2 regions of the Cobetia sp. 1AS1 genome follow, and region 2 is predicted to be linked to the other one. Evidence: riboswitches for the same ligand, from Rfam matches in the RefSeq annotation. Region 2 holds a riboswitch; the other holds the start of a gene.
The links. Region 2 has a riboswitch for thiamine pyrophosphate ahead of thiC (phosphomethylpyrimidine synthase ThiC). Riboswitches for the same ligand answer to the same signal wherever they lie in the genome.
Positions count from the first base shown of each region.

Region 1: another riboswitch for thiamine pyrophosphate. It lies ahead of QD280_RS01985 (ABC transporter ATP-binding protein); the one in region 2 lies ahead of thiC (phosphomethylpyrimidine synthase ThiC).

Region 1 covers NZ_JARWKU010000001.1:453,661-461,497, reverse strand. The annotation lists gene QD280_RS02005 (DEAD/DEAH box helicase) at 1-836, shown strand, start outside; gene QD280_RS02000 (GGDEF domain-containing protein) at 980-2,104, opposite strand; gene QD280_RS01995 (potassium/proton antiporter) at 2,278-3,987, opposite strand; gene QD280_RS01990 (hypothetical protein) at 4,125-5,090, opposite strand; TPP riboswitch at 5,243-5,356, shown strand; gene QD280_RS01985 (ABC transporter ATP-binding protein) at 5,415-6,167, shown strand; gene QD280_RS01980 (ABC transporter permease) at 6,164-6,931, shown strand; gene QD280_RS01975 (ABC transporter substrate-binding protein) at 7,114-7,837, shown strand, end outside.
Region 2 covers NZ_JARWKU010000010.1:116,862-124,698, reverse strand. The annotation lists gene QD280_RS15030 (TIGR04283 family arsenosugar biosynthesis glycosyltransferase) at 1-168, shown strand, start outside; gene QD280_RS15025 (TIGR04282 family arsenosugar biosynthesis glycosyltransferase) at 185-886, shown strand; TPP riboswitch at 1,022-1,148, shown strand; gene tenA (thiaminase II) at 1,295-1,954, shown strand; TPP riboswitch at 2,115-2,255, shown strand; gene thiC (phosphomethylpyrimidine synthase ThiC) at 2,382-4,391, shown strand; gene QD280_RS15010 (peptidylprolyl isomerase) at 4,521-4,799, opposite strand; gene QD280_RS15005 (hypothetical protein) at 4,887-5,393, opposite strand; gene QD280_RS15000 (phasin family protein) at 5,714-6,082, opposite strand; gene QD280_RS14995 (nuclease-related domain-containing protein) at 6,549-7,837, opposite strand, start outside.

The sequences.
Region 1 (7,837 bases), on a different contig from region 2:
TCCTGGTGGCGACGCCCGGCCGCCTGCTGGACATGCTGACCCGCCGCGCGATCCATCTCGACGAGACACGCACCCTCGTCATCGACGAAGCGGACCGCATGCTCGACATGGGCTTCATCGCCGACATCAACAAGATCGTCGAGAAGCTGCCCAGGGAGCGCCAGAACCTGCTGTTCTCGGCCACGCTTTCGGCCCAGGTGCGTGTGCTCGCCAAGACCGCAGTGACGGACGCCGTCGAGATCATGGTTGCACCGGAGAACGTTACCGCGCCGGATATCAGCCAGTATCTGATCACGGTCGACAAGGAGTTCAAGTCCGCCCTCCTGAGCCACCTGATTCACGAGAAGCAGTGGCAGCAGGCGCTAATCTTCATCGAGACCAAGCGCGGCGCCGCCAAGCTGGTGAGTCAGCTGGAGAAGCGTGACATCGCCGCCGAGTCCTTCCACAGCGGTCGCAGCCAAGCAATGCGCGAGCAGCTGCTGGCCGACTTCAAGGCCGGCACCATCAACTATCTCGTGGCCACCGGCGTTGCCGCGCGGGGCATCGACATCGATGACCTCCAGCGCGTGGTCAACTATGACCTGCCGGACGCCGCCGAGGATTATGTCCACCGCATCGGGCGTACCGGCCGTGCCGGGGCCAGCGGTGAAGCCATCTCGCTGGTCTCGCGTGATGACTTCCGCAACCTGTGCGCCATCGAGCAGCACCTGGGCTATTTCGTGACGCGCGAAGTCGTGGAAGGCTTTGCGCCCAAGCTCGCGGTGCCGGCCTCGAACAGCGACTACGCCCCCAAGTCCGCAAGCAAGAGCCGTCGTCGCCAGTCCAACCGCCGCTGACTCTTCTCAGGGCAAGCCTGATGACGCCCTGACACAAGCACGCCCCCGGAGACATGAACGTCATTCTCCGGGGGCGTGCTGGGTTGTACACCAAGCTTTGTTCGCAAATCTCCATGCGCAAAGCTCTATGCGTAGTGTAGCGCTCAATTGATGGCGGCGATGCCCGGCCCACCCACGGGACCCAGCTGAGTGTCACTGACGAAGCCATTGCCGCCGTCCTGCTTGGCGCGGAACAGATTGACGTCGGCCTTGGCGATCAGGCCTTCCAGGTCCTTGTCGCCGGACTGGCGCTGGGCGACACCGATCGACAGATTGACATCCAGACTGTTGAGGCCGTCATTGATGACGAACGGCAACGCCGAGGCGCCCTTGCACAGACGCTCTGCCACCTGATCGACGCGCTCGCCATGCAGCCCCGGGCACAACAGCACGAACTCCTCGCCGCCATAGCGCCCGACCAGGTCCTCCCCGCGCAGGATGCTGCGCATGCGCCGCACCAGCTCCTTGAGCACCTGATCACCGGCCTGGCGACCCCAGGTCTCGTTGATCAGCGCCAGATGGTCGACATCCACCATCATCACGCTCAGCGCCCCGTTGTTGATCAACATGCCACGCCCGCTGTCGACCAGCTCGGCGCGACTCAGGGCGCCGGTCAGCGCATCGAAGCGCCCCCCCGTCTCGAAACGCTGCTGCAGGCGCTCCACCGACCAGCCCATCTGCACCAGCACCAGCGTGAAGAAGATGGTCAAGACACCCAGATTGATGATGCGAAATGCCAGCATCCAGCCGGCGGGCAGCGGATTGGTCGGCCCTTCCAGCATCAGGATGATGTAGGCCAGCAGCGGCATGCTCAGGCAGGCGGCGCACAGAAGAACGCGCCGCATGAACGACATGCGGATCGAGTAGATGCACAGCAAGGCGCCGAAGTAGAAGTAGTCGAACGCGGCCTCCGAGCCGAAATAGCGCAACGAGAAGCTGATCTGCGCGCAGGTGCCCAGCGCCATCAGCGTTGCCGCCAGGGCTTCACGGCGAGCTCGGTGCAGCTGCAGACAGACCAGATCGACGATCAGCATCGCCAGATTCAGCGCCAGAATGCCCATCTCGCCCAGCCACAACAGCAGGATGGCGTAGAGCAGATGGCAACTGACCGCCAGCACGTAGACCACGTTGAAGGTGGCATGAAAGGTCTTCTCATCCGCCGTGAGTCCGGGCGGGAATTGCTCGAATCGTCGCAGAAAGCCCGCGAGATGAGGATGTGGGCTGGCCATGTAGTCACCTCCTTGTCGCTGGCCACAATCGGTGGCCAGGCGCTGTCACGGACAAATTGGCCTGACATCAACAGAATACGATATTGATGAGTCCAAACACGACGCCCCCATTACACGCAGTGCAATGGGGGCGTCGTAGTGTGTGAAGCGCAGGCGCAGACCCAGACACAGGCTCAGTGCAGTCGCAGGCCGACCTTGGTGATGCGATTGCCTTCCACCTCGTTCACCACCCAGTGGATGCCATGCCAGTCGACATCGTCGCCGACCACCGGCACCCCGCCGACTCGACGGGTGATGAACTCGGCGATGGTCAGGTGGTGCTCGCCCTGGGAGAGCGTCAAGCCGTAGACATCGGCGATATCCTGCATGTTGGCATCGCCTTCCAGCGTGAAGGTCCCGAAGAAGGCGCGTTGCTCGTGCTGCAGACTCTCGCCGTTGAACATGCGATTGAGGCTCGGCACATCACACGAGCGCCCCACCACGCACAGCACATCCTGCTGATGCAGGCAGGTGCTGCCCTTGGGGTGGATCAACACCTTGTTGCGGAACAGCGCCCCTACCTTGGCCCCCGACGGGAAGCGCAACATGCGCAGCGCCACGCCTTCCAGCGCCGTGTTGTCGACGCGATAGACCAGCATCTCATAGTCATTGACCGGCATGATGCCGAGCAGGTTGCGGCGACTGGGCTGTGCGCCCGGTGGCACCACCACCCTCAGCTTGCGCGCCATCGGCGCCAGCGACGAGCCCTGCACCAGCAGCGAGATGATGACCACGAAGAAGGCGACATTGAAGTAGAGACCGGCATTCTCGACCCCGGTGATCACCGGGAAGATCGCCAGCACGATCGGCACCGCCCCTCGCAATCCGACCCAGCTGATGAACCACAACTCACGCCAGCGGAAGCGGAAGAACGGCTTGAGACACAGGATGACCGCCAGCGGGCGCACCACCAGAATCAACGCCACGCTGAGGATGGCGGCCGGCAGCGCGAACTGCAGCATGGTCGAGGGCGAGACCAAAAGGCCCAGCATCAGGAACAGCACGATCTGCGAGAGATGCGCCAGACCATCATGCACCGGCAGGATGTGCTCCAGATGCCGGCCGGGGTGATTGCCGATCATCAGGCCGCACAGATAGATGGCGAGGAAACCGCTGCCGCCCATCTCGTTGGTGGTGGCGAACAGGCTCAAGCCCAGCGCCAGCGCCAGCAGCGAATAGAGGCCGGGCGCGAGGTCCAGATAGCGCATCAGGCGGGCGATCAGCCAGCCGCCGGCGATGCCCATGGCGGCGCCGACACCGAACTGCAGCAGGAAGCTCATGATGCCCGACGCGACACCGGAGAGCTGACCGGTCAGGATCTCGGCCAGCGTGATGGTCAGGAAGATCGCCATCGGGTCGTTGGTGCCGGACTCGATTTCCAGCGTCGCACCGACACGCTCATTGAGGTGGACACCCTGGCCGCCCAGCAGCGAGAAGACCGCCGCGGCATCGGTGGAGCCGACGATGGCCCCGACCAGCAGGCCTTCGATCAGGGTGAGGTCAAACAGCCACATGGCCAGAAGGCCCACCAGGCCGCTGGTCATGAAGACCCCGACGGTGGCCAGCACCAGCGCCGGTTTCAGGCCGGCACGAAACGTGGACAGCCGTGTGCGCAGGCCGCCATCGAGCAAAATGAGCGCCAGCGCCAGGTTACCGATCATGTAAGCGGATGAGGCGTCGTCGAACTGGATGCCCAGCACGCCATCTTCACCCGCCAGCATGCCAAGGCCGAGGAACAGCAGTAGCAGCGGCATGCCAAGACGCGCCGAGACGCGGCTGGCCAACACGCTCAAGGCGATCAGCGTGCCTGCCAGCAAGAAATAATAATTCAGGTTCTCTACCACGAGTGCTCCCCCGCCAAGCCCTACATCAGATCTCGAGTGACGTCCACGACGACTCACCCACAGTATTCCATGTCAGCGATGGGGCTGCAGAGAAATTTCACACCTTTCATGTACTTGCAGTGTGCAGCACGCGGATTTCACGCCAGGCTGCGCGGCGAGACCCAGGCCGGGGCTGCCGCAAGCTCAGCATAGGACCGCGGACCGAAGGCCTCCATCGCCCACAACAGCGCACGACACAGCTCACGCTGGCCATCGAGATCGATCATGCGCCCATGGCGCGAATAGCCCTTCATGAAGGCCTGACGCTGCTCCGGCGTTTCCAGCAGCAACTCCACCAGCGCCCAGTCGAACTCGATCGGTGCCCACACCAGCGCCTCCCAATCGCTCCATACCCAGCCGGTGGCGGCGCACAGGTATTGATCGGCGCGCATGTCCGGCAGACACCACACCGCGCGAGTCGGTGCCGGGAAGGTGCGCTTGAGCAGCGTGCCGAGTTCCGCGCAACGCGGGTGATGGGCGAGAAAGCGCGTGACACGGGTATTCCAGTGCAATAGCGGCATCGGCTGCGCCAGCGGCTGACCGAAGCCCGACACCGTATCCTGATGCAGGCGACCGAGCTGGTCGCCCAGCAGCTCACAGAAGGTGATGCTGAGATCACTCGGCTGCCCGCTGGACCACGGCAGGTGCCAGATGGGCGCGCCATCGAGACGCCCCAGAAAGGTCAGGGGCAGCGGCGGAATCGGCAGGCGCGCGGGCAAGGCGCCCGCCAGTCGCGTCAGGCCCTCCGGGGTCGCCCAGCGATCGGCGCCGAAGACCCCGCGCATGGCGCGCCAGAAGGGGTCATGGTCTGGGCCGGTGCGCGCCAGCTTGATGAGGCCGGGCGTGCCGCCACGCTGGCGCCATAGCCAGTTGGCGCTATCCGGCCAGGCGAGCGCCAGCGGTTCAAGGGGTTGACCCAGATAGGTCGAGAGCCGGCGGGTCAGTGACTCCTCGGGCCAGCCCCTGGGCACGGGACGCGGCTCGCCCACGGCCTCAGCCGTGCTCGGCCGCCGTGGGGGAACGGGATAACTGGAACAGGTCGAGAGATCCGGTGTGTCGGGCATGATGATCTCCTTGGGCTACACGTCTTGTTACAGTAATGCTCAGCATACCCAAGGCGTGGCACATCGGCATAGTCCGTTTCGCACGCCACCTCTGCCCTGCCCACCTGACCCGCGTCGGACAAGACACCGGCAAGACAGTGACGTTACACTGTCGGCCTGGATGGGGGTGCCCGAGGATGGGCTGAGAGCCGCAGCGATACGTCGCGCGACAACCCCTGGAACCTGATCCGGTTGATACCGGCGGAGGGAATCCCCGACGCGTGCCCTGCACGGCGCGTCACCTGCTTCCTCCTGCCGGCACGCCGCCTGACCACGGAATTGCCTGTGTCGCTGGGACTCACCCTCAACAACGCACGAATCGATTACGCCGGCCACACGCTGTTCCGCGATATTTCCGCGCGTCTGGAAGCCGGTAGCTGGACGGCACTGCTTGGGCGCTCCGGCTGCGGCAAGAGTTCGCTGCTGCGCCTGCTGGCCGGCCTTGAGATGTCAGACCTCCACCAGCTCGACCTCGCCACCGATGACGGTCAGCCGCTGACCGACCGCGTCGCCTGGATGGCGCAGCAGGACCTGCTGCTGCCGTGGCGGCGCGTCATCGACAACCTGTGGCTGGGCGATGACCTGCGCCGGCGGCCGCGCAATCGCAAGCTTGCCCATGAGCTGCTGGCCGCGGTCGGGCTTGAGGGCCGTGAGCAGGCCTGGCCGGACGCCCTCTCCGGCGGTCAGCGCCAGCGCGTCGCCCTCGCCCGCACGCTTTACCAGCAGGCACCGGTCGTGATGATGGATGAGCCGTTCTCGGCGGTGGATGCCATCACCCGTCTGGAGCTGCATGATCTGGCCAGCCGCCTGCTCAGGGGCCGCACCGTCCTGATGGTGACCCATGACCCGCTGGAGGCATTGCGCCTTGCCGATCAACTGCTGGTGCTGCGCCCCTCGAGCCTCCCGGGCCACGGCGCCGAGCTGGAACGCCTGCCGGGGCTTGGCGCCGCACGCCCGGTGCCGCTGGATGACCCGGCCCTGCCACCGGCGCAGGCGCAACTGATCGCCCGCCTGCGTGATAGCGAGGAGGCCGCATGAAACGTCTGCACGCCATGCGTCACCTCGTCATCAGCGCGCTGCTCCTGCTGGGGCTTTGGCAGCTGATCATTGCCGTCACCGCCGTACCGCCCTACATTCTGCCCACGCCGCAGGCCGTGCTCGAGGTGCTGATCCAGAAGGCGCCACTGCTGGCCCATCACGCTGGCGTCACCATCAGCGAGATACTGGCCGGGCTGGTGCTGGGCATTCTGCTCGGCCTTGCCACCGCGCTGGCGCTGGCCTTCATTCCCCGCCTGCGCCGCACGCTGCTGCCGATGCTGCTGATCAGTCAGGTGATACCGCTGTTCGCGATCGCGCCGCTGCTGGTGCTGTGGCTCGGCTATGACATGCTGTCCAAGGTGGTGATGGCGACGCTGATCATCTATTTCCCGGTCGCCTCCACCGGCTACGACGGCCTGCGCCAGACCCAGCAGGGCTGGCTGGATCTTGCCCATACCCTGGGCGCCAGCCCATGGCGCCGACTGATCCACATCCAGCTGCCCGCCGCGCTGCCGGCACTGGCCTCCGGCATTCGCATGGCTGCGACCGCCGCCCCCATCGGCGCCGTCATCGGGGAATGGGCCGGTGCCAGTCAGGGGCTGGGCTATCTGATGCTCAACGCCAACGCGCGCATGGAGATCGACCTGATGTTCGCCGCCCTGCTGGTGCTGGTCGCCTTCTCCCTGCTGCTCTATTTCTCGCTGGATGCGCTGCTGCGCGCCCTGATGCCCTGGCACCGCGACCGGCTGACACGCCTGGGCTGACACGCCTGAGCTGATACACCCGGGTCAAGACGACTGGCCTTCGGGCAGACACTGCATGACCGCATGACCGCATGACCGCGTTACCGAAAGACGCAACGACGCTCGACACAAATTGCATGAGCCTGACGACTGCCGCCCACGAACGGCAGCACCACTACCCTGTGATCACAAGGAACTCCGCCATGTCTCTTTCGTCATCGGCGCCACGGCGCAAAGCGCAGCCGACACGTTCACCGCGTGCCTCGCTGCTGTCCACCGCCTTCGCCACCCTGCTGACCACGCTGTGCCTGAGCAGCCTGCCAGCCACCGCCATGTCGGCCCACGCTGCCGAGGCAGAACCCGCCACCAGCACCCAGTCAGCGCCGGAAATCGTCGCTCAGCAGGCCGAGGTCGGAGTGAACGGCGACTCGGCCGCCTCCGCGCCGGTGGCAAGCCAGGAAGCCGTGGAAGCGACCGCCGGCGCCGCCGAACAGGCGAAGAACGGTACTGAACCGTCCGCGGATGCCCCGCCAGCCGCCAGCGACGAACAGAGCGCTGATGCTGACTCGAAGGGCGCCGACAATGACGCTACCAAGGATGCTGCCACCGCCGAGCAGCCATTGACGCAGTTCAAGGTCATGCTCGACTGGTACACCAACCCCGGCCACGCCCCGCTGGTGCTGGCGCAGGAGCTGGGCCTGTTCAAGAAGCACGGCCTTGATGTCGAGCTGATCGCCCCCGCCGATCCGAGCGTGCCGCCCAAGCTGGCCGCCGCCGAGCGCGTCGACATCGCCATCAGCTATCAGCCGCAGCTGCACCTGCAGATCGATCAGGGCCTGCCGCTGGTGCGTATCGGCACCTTGGTCGCCACACCGCTGAATGTGGTGGTGGTGCGCGCCGACAGCGACATCCAGTCGATCGCCGACC
Region 2 (7,837 bases):
ACCAGCGGTCGACGCTGGGAGACCCACGGCGTCTGGCGCACCATCGTCAAGATGTGGGGACTGCGGCTGGCGGCCTGGTGTGGCGTCTCCCCTGCACGCCTGGCACGCCTTTACGGCTATCGCGCCGCGGCGCAGGCCTGTGAGCAGCGCGGCATGCCCCATGCGTGATACGGCGTTGCCTACCTTGCCCACAGCTGATGCCGCGTCAGAGGTGCGCCCGACTCTCATCATCTTCGGTCGCCTGCCCATCGCCGGCCACTGCAAGACACGCCTGATCCCCGCACTCGGCCCCGAGGGCGCAGCTCGACTCTACGCGCGGATGCTGAGCCATATCGTTGACCACGCCTGCGCCGCGCGCCTCGGCAAGGTCGTGGTGATGCTGACGCCCTCTGCCGAGCCGTCGGGTCAGACACCTGAACAGGCGGCTCTGCGGGCAGCGCTGGAAGCCCGGCTGCGAAGCGTTGTCGATGCCTCTGCCGACCTCACCTTCGAGGCACAGCCGCAGGGGGAGCTCGGTGAGCGAATGTCCCGGGCCATGGCCCGACATCTGCCCGAGGGGCCGGTATTGCTGATGGGCTCCGATCTGCCGGCGCTGGACAGCCAGCGGCTGCGCGAGGCAGCCCATAGACTGCGCACTCACGACGCGGTGCTTCAGCCCACCGACGATGGCGGCTATGGCTTGATCGGCCTCAAGGCGCCCTGCCCGCAAGCCTTCCTGCTACCCCGCTGGAGTCATGCCCATGTCTGCCGGGACACTCTGGAGCTGCTGGCCCGGGCCGGGAAAACGGCCGCTTGCCTGCCGACCAGCTGGGATGTCGATGAGCCGCGTGACCTTGCGCGACTGTCGCGCCACCTGCCGGCACTCATGGCCGACCTTGCCGCTTGAGGCTTTCCATAAACAAGCCCGCTTGAGACTCTTCACAGGTTCGGCATGCCTCCCAAAGTCGTATGCATTTTTGCTCACACTGCCCTTCTTCTGCGCCTCAGGGCTGTTACACTCGCTGCATCGTGACTCATATGTCACAGCTTGACGGGGTGCCGGTAAGACCGGCTGAGATGTCATGCGCAGGCGATGTTCTTGCGTGAATGACGATCCCGCCGAACCTGATCCGGCTAGTACCGGCGTAGGGATCAAGCGCGAAGCGATGCCACTCGATATCGTCACCACTTTCTCACGGTGACTGTCGGCACCTCCCCCGCTTTTCCCCTGCTCCTGTTCCGGTACTGGCCACGCTTGCGCCAGAGACCTGTCGCCCCATCACGGGTCGTCAGCACGCTCACCGAGGGATGCGTCATGCCTAGTTTCAACGACCTGACCAGTGCCTGCGCCGAGGAATGGCGTGACTATCTCGAGCACGACTTCGTTCGCCAGCTGGGCGAAGGTCGTCTGCCGGAGGAGTCCTTCCGCCATTACCTGCAGCAGGACTACCTGTTCCTGATCCACTTCGCGCGCGCCTGGGCGCTGGCCGCCTACAAGAGCCGCACCCTCGCGGAGCTGCGTCAGGCCACGGCCAGTCTCGACACCATCCTCAATACCGAGCTCGATCTGCATATCGGCTACTGCAGCGAGTGGGGCATCAGCGAGGATGACCTGAGCGAGCTGCCGGAATCCCGCGCCACCCTGGCCTATACCCGTTACGTGCTCGATTGCGGCCAGCGCGGCGACCTGCTCGATCTGCACGTGGCGCTCGCGCCCTGCCTGATCGGCTACGGCGAGATCGCCGAGTGGCTGCTCGATCAGGACACCACCGAGATCGAGAACAATCCATACGCGGACTGGATCGCGATGTACTCCAGCGATGACTTCAAGGAAGCCGTCGAAGCCGAACGTGAATGGCTGGATGCGCGTCTCTCGGAGGTCTCGGAGCGTCGACTGGGTGAACTGGTCGATGTCTTCCGGGACGCCACGCGACTCGAGATCGACTTCTGGCAGATGGGCCTCGATCGCGCTTGAGGCATGACGGACTGACGTCCCGGCGCTCGCCATGAGCCGCTCGGGATGACGCCATCCCCCATGGATGGCACGACTGACAGGCCAACAGAGCCTGGATGCGAGAATACTCCCCGAGGCAAGCCTGACGCTTCGGGCAACACCCTCTCGCATTGAAATCTGAACACGCTTGACGGGGTGCCGGTGGAACCGGCTGAGATCCTGCATGCATGCTTCGCCGCCCTGACGTGCGAGCTTGCCAGCAAGGGGTCCCGTGGAACCTGAACCGGTTAGGACCGGCGTAGGAATCAAGCTGATGGCCAGCCGCTGCGCGCGGCCGCCTCGCTCCCGGGCCACCTGCTGGCAAGGAGTCGGCGACGACCATCCTCTCCCTGCGCACGGTCTTCCCATGATGACGTCAGCCGTGACGTCGCCCTTTGAGGAGACCTGCATGAGCACTGCCCCGACGACACAAGACCCGCAAGCCACCAACGCCGCCGAGTCACCGCTCGCCTCGCAGCCTGAGGCTGCCCCCAAGGCGCGCGCGCGCGCCGGTCGCAAGGATGGCAGCCGCCACCTCGCCAGCGAAGCACAGGTCGACGCCGCAGCCATCGCGCCGCTGAGCGGCTCGCGCAAGATCTATATCGAAGGCTCTCGCCCGGACATCCGCGTGCCCATGCGCGAGATCGGCTGCTCGCCGACCCAGACCTCCAGCGGCCTGGAAGAGAACCCGCCGATCGTCGTCTACGATACCTCCGGCCCCTACACCGATCCGGCGGTCGAGATCGACATCCGCCGGGGCCTGGCGCCGCTGCGCGAGAAGTGGATCGAGGAGCGCGGTGATACCGAACAGCTCAATCAGCTGAGCAGTGAATATGGCCGCGTGCGCCAGGCCGACCTGCGCCTGTCGTCCCTGCGCTTCGAGCTGGACCACCGCCCGCGTCGCGCCCTGCCGGGCAAGAATGTCACCCAGCTGCACTATGCGCGTCAGGGCATCATCACCCCCGAGATGGAATACATCGCGATTCGCGAGAATCAGCGTCGTATCGCGCTGCGTGAGGAATATCAGGGCAGCGAAGCCGTCGAGAGCATTCTGGGCCACCAGCACCCGGGCCACAGCTTCGGCGCCAACCTGCCCGACGAGATCACCGCCGAATTCGTGCGTGAGGAAGTCGCCCGCGGCCGCGCCATCATTCCCGCCAACATCAATCACCCGGAAAGCGAGCCGATGATCATCGGCCGCAACTTCCTGGTGAAGGTCAACGGCAACCTGGGCAACTCGGCGGTCACCTCCTCCATCGAGGAAGAGGTCGACAAGATGACCTGGGCGATCCGTTGGGGTTCCGACACCGTGATGGATCTCTCGACCGGCGCCAACATCCACGAGACCCGTGAATGGATTCTGCGCAATTCTCCCGTGCCCATCGGCACGGTGCCGATCTATCAGGCGCTGGAGAAGGTCGATGGCGTGGCCGAGAACCTCGATTGGGAGATCTTCCGCGACACGCTGATCGAGCAGGCCGAGCAAGGCGTCGACTACTTCACCATCCACGCCGGCGTCCTGCTGCGCTATGTGCCGCTGACCGCCAGCCGCGTGACCGGCATCGTCTCGCGCGGCGGCTCGATCATGGCCAAGTGGTGTCTGGCGCATCACGAGGAAAGCTTCCTCTATCGCCACTTCGAGGACATCTGCGAGATCTGCAAGGCCTACGACATCAGCCTGTCACTGGGCGATGGCCTGCGCCCGGGCTCGGTGGCCGATGCCAATGACGCCGCCCAGTTCGGTGAGCTCGAGACGCTCGGCGAGCTGACGAAGATCGCCTGGCAGCACGATGTCCAGGTCATGATCGAGGGCCCGGGTCACGTGCCGATGCACCTGATCAAGGAGAACATGGACAAGCAGCTCAGCGAATGTGACGAGGCGCCCTTCTACACCCTCGGCCCGCTGACCACCGACATCGCCCCGGGCTACGACCACATCACCTCCGGCATCGGCGCCGCGATGATCGGCTGGTTCGGCTGCGCCATGCTCTGCTACGTGACCCCCAAGGAGCACCTGGGCCTGCCCAACAAGGACGACGTCAAGACCGGCATCATCACCTACAAGATCGCCGCGCATGCCGCCGATCTGGCCAAGGGCCACCCGGGCGCGCAACGCCGTGACAATGCGCTCTCCAAGGCGCGCTTCGAGTTCCGCTGGGAAGACCAGTTCAATCTGGGCCTGGACCCGGACACCGCGCGCAGCTTCCACGACGAGACGCTGCCCAAGGACTCGGCCAAGGTCGCCCACTTCTGCTCCATGTGCGGGCCGAAGTTCTGCTCGATGAAGATCACCCAGGAAGTGCGCGATTACGCCAATGAGCATGGTCTGACCGGCGATGCCGACAGCGTGATGGCCGGCATGCAGGAGCAGGCCGACAAGTTCAAGCGTGAAGGCAGCCAGCTCTATCAGGAGGTCTAGCCAAGCGCCTGACACACAGGAAGGCTGACTTTCCGAGCGACACAAAAAACGCCCCGACCAGTGATGGTCGGGGCGTTTTCGTCACATCCTGCCAGGGGCTCATGACATCTCATGAGCGTGACAGAAGGCTCACGTGCGGCTGGTGACTTCCAGCAAGTGATAACCGAACTGGGTCTTCACCGGGCCCTGCACGGTGTTGATCGGGGCGCTGAACACGACTTCGTCGAATTCCTTGACCATCATGCCCGGGCCGAAGGCACCCAGGTCGCCGCCACTGCGGCCGGACGGGCAGGAGGAGTGCTCGCGAGCGGCATCAGCGAAATCGCGGCCGTTCTCGATTTCGGTCTTGAGAGCTGCACACTGTTCTTCGCTGGAAACGAGAATATGACGCGCTGTGGCCTGTGCCATGTCTATCACCTGTCACTGATCGAATAAATGCCGCCGGCAATCACCGGCGGCGTGGCAGGTCATTGTGGCCCAAGGCAGAGCTCGCCGCTAGCGTCCTGCACAGACCCGCCGCTGATACTGGATGGCATCGAGATCATTGCTGCCGAGCAGTGCCGCCGTGGCAGCGTTGCATTCCGCCTCGGCCAAGTCATCGGCAGCGGAGGTTTCCGCCCACTGGATGTTGCCGACACTGGGCCGGTAACTGACCGCGGCATTGCATGCCATACGCCGCGTACTGTGGTAACGCTGCGAAGGCAGAGTCGGAGGGTTGCTGGTCATTTCCCGGCACGTCGAGGCAAACATCTCGCTGGCTGCCTGACTGCAACGGGTATGGGCCATGGCATTCTGGCGCTTGTTGGCACACACCGAGTCATTGAGAACACGCCAATGCAGGGTATCGAAATCGATCACCTGCCCTTGATAGCGGGTCTCGACATGCTCGCGCTGAAGCCCTGCTGTCGTCGTCAGATGCGAGGCGACACCCTCACCGAATTGCCCACTCAAGCCCGAGACCGCATCCATTAACGCTGCCAATGCCGCACTGACAGAATTCATCACACACTCCTTGTGTTGATACCTCCCGGCATATGCCGCCGGGGAGCCTTGCTCGATCATCCATGACCGTCACTTGCGGTGACATGACCTGATAGCGCTGCCTCATGACGAGACTGATAACGCCGACTGATAGCGCCGGCGCACTCCCTGCGACATTACCCGTACACCGTCATCATTGCCTTAACGCTCAAGGGGATGATGCCAACGCTTCCCTCTCCAGCAACGAGTAATCAGATTCAGTACCCCAGACACGCGAACGCCCACCCGGAAGACCGGATGGGCGTTGGGGACGCTCGCCTGAGAGCGTCGGCAGCAGTCGCTTACTTGGCGACTTTCTGCATGGCCTCGGAGGCGGACTTGGCGTTGCTTTCTGCCAGTTCCTGACCTTTCTTGGCGTATTCCTGGTTCAGCTCGACCACTTTCTGGGTGTCGTTCTGCAGCTTCTCGCCCAGAGTCTTGACGGTTTCCTGCTGCTCCTTGACGAAGTTCTTCAGACCTTCGCTGTCCTTGATCTCGAGCATGGAACGCGCCTGGGTCAGGGAAGCATCAGCATAGGACTTGGTCAGTTCCATCTGTGCGCCGATCAGCTTCTCGCTGTAATCGATGCTCAGGGCGCTGAACGCACGCAGCGGAGACAGGAACATATCGTCGAACTGCTGAGCGGACTTCTCGAAGTTGGCATTGAACATGTAGGCACCCTCCAGGGTATTGGCATCACACTGAAATGAACCGGAGCGTTGCTCCGTTCGGTTATCAGGACTGAACCGGGCTGGTGCACCGTAGTGACCGAGCCATCATTATCAAGCCGTCACTATCAAGCCGTCGCGGTCAGATAGTGCTATCGACCAGGTTCCATCCTCGCTGCAATGCAGCATAAGACAGTCTTTGTTGCACTGCAACATCAAAAACATCGCAACGACTGATCTGTACGCCCTGGTTGATGCAGTTGCTTGATTGCACTAGAGAAAAACAATCAGAAGTCGAAAAGAAAATTGACGCCTTGGGGCCCCGTCATGCCACACACCACGCCCTGGAACGCCAGACTGGCCAAAGTGCTGGGCCAAAGTGCTGGGAGGATAAAGGGCTAGGACAGAGGGCTGAGGCAGAAGCCCGAAGCTGAAAGCCTGAACTTGAGGATAGCGCCGTGCTGCTGCCTCACTGGCATGAGGCGTCGCGACAGCGTTTGCAAAGCAGGCGCCCGCCCAGCGCGCGTGCCTGATCTGCCTGGCGACAGAAGTCGACACTCTGGGTGGAAAGCCATCGCCGACAGCCCTGGCAGCGCGGCAAGCCTTCCTCATCCTGCGACTGGGCGGAAGACGCGCCCTGCTGATTGTCGGCCGCAGCCCCCGGCTGCTCGCCTGCCGCCTGCGGGCTAGCGGGGCCTTCTCGGCCATCCTGATCCAGAGCCTGGTGCCCGGGCTGCCAATGCGCGGCCTGCAGCCCTCGCCCCCCAAAACCGCACTGCCGTTTCAGGGCAGCCGTAGATGTCACGCCACGCTGGACCGCCAGCGTCGTGTCATCCGACGCCCCTTCCATGTCATCGGACTCTGCCGCCACGGCAGCGCTTTCGCCTGAGGCCCGCGCCAGCTCTTCAGGCGATAGCGGCGGTTGGCATAGATAGGCCAGCGGGGATACCTGAGTGGCAGCGTCGCCCTCCGTCGCGCGCGTGCCGGCGGCCAGGCCCAGCTCCGCCACCCAATCCGTATTGGGGGCCACATGCTGGGTCGCGATGGCGCGCCCCAGCTGGCGCAGGCGGCGCTGATCGAGGCGGTGGGTAAAACTGCGCAGCCGTGTCACGTAAGCGGTCTTGCCGCTCACCTGCAGGCACTGACGCTTGAGGCGCGCGAAGGACAGCAGCGCACGACTGTCGACGATGTCTTCCGGCGGCCGACTGACCTGAGCAGCATCGGCCACCACGATGCGATAGCGCAATTGCGGCTGCAGGGTCATCCCCAGGCGCACAGGCAACAACGAGGAGGCCTCCAGCCATTGCACGATAGTGCGGCTACGCTCAGGGATCGTCTGCAAGGGACACGGCGTTACGGCATGTGCCATGACGCCATCTTCGCCTGAGGGTGTCTCGCCACCCTCAGAGACTCGTCCGCTATGGGCCAACAGCTCACCGAAGGGGGTGATCGAGAGCGTCAGATCAAAACAGGAGGCGTCCAGCACCCAGACCTGCATGAGGCTGTTGATCAGCAGGTGATCGATCTCGATCACGCCCTCTGCCTGCGCCAGGCGCACATCATGCAGCACGACCCAATCATCCCGCGTCCCCAACAAGGCATCCAGCTGGCTTGCCAGCGCACGGCGACGCGCCTGACGGGCACGTATCGCACGCAGGGCCTCCAGCACCTTGTGGCGCTCGGGCGCGGCAAGCGCAGCATCCTGCGCCAGCACCTCGAGCACCAGCAGGTCGTATTCCCGTGAATCGCAGTCCTTGA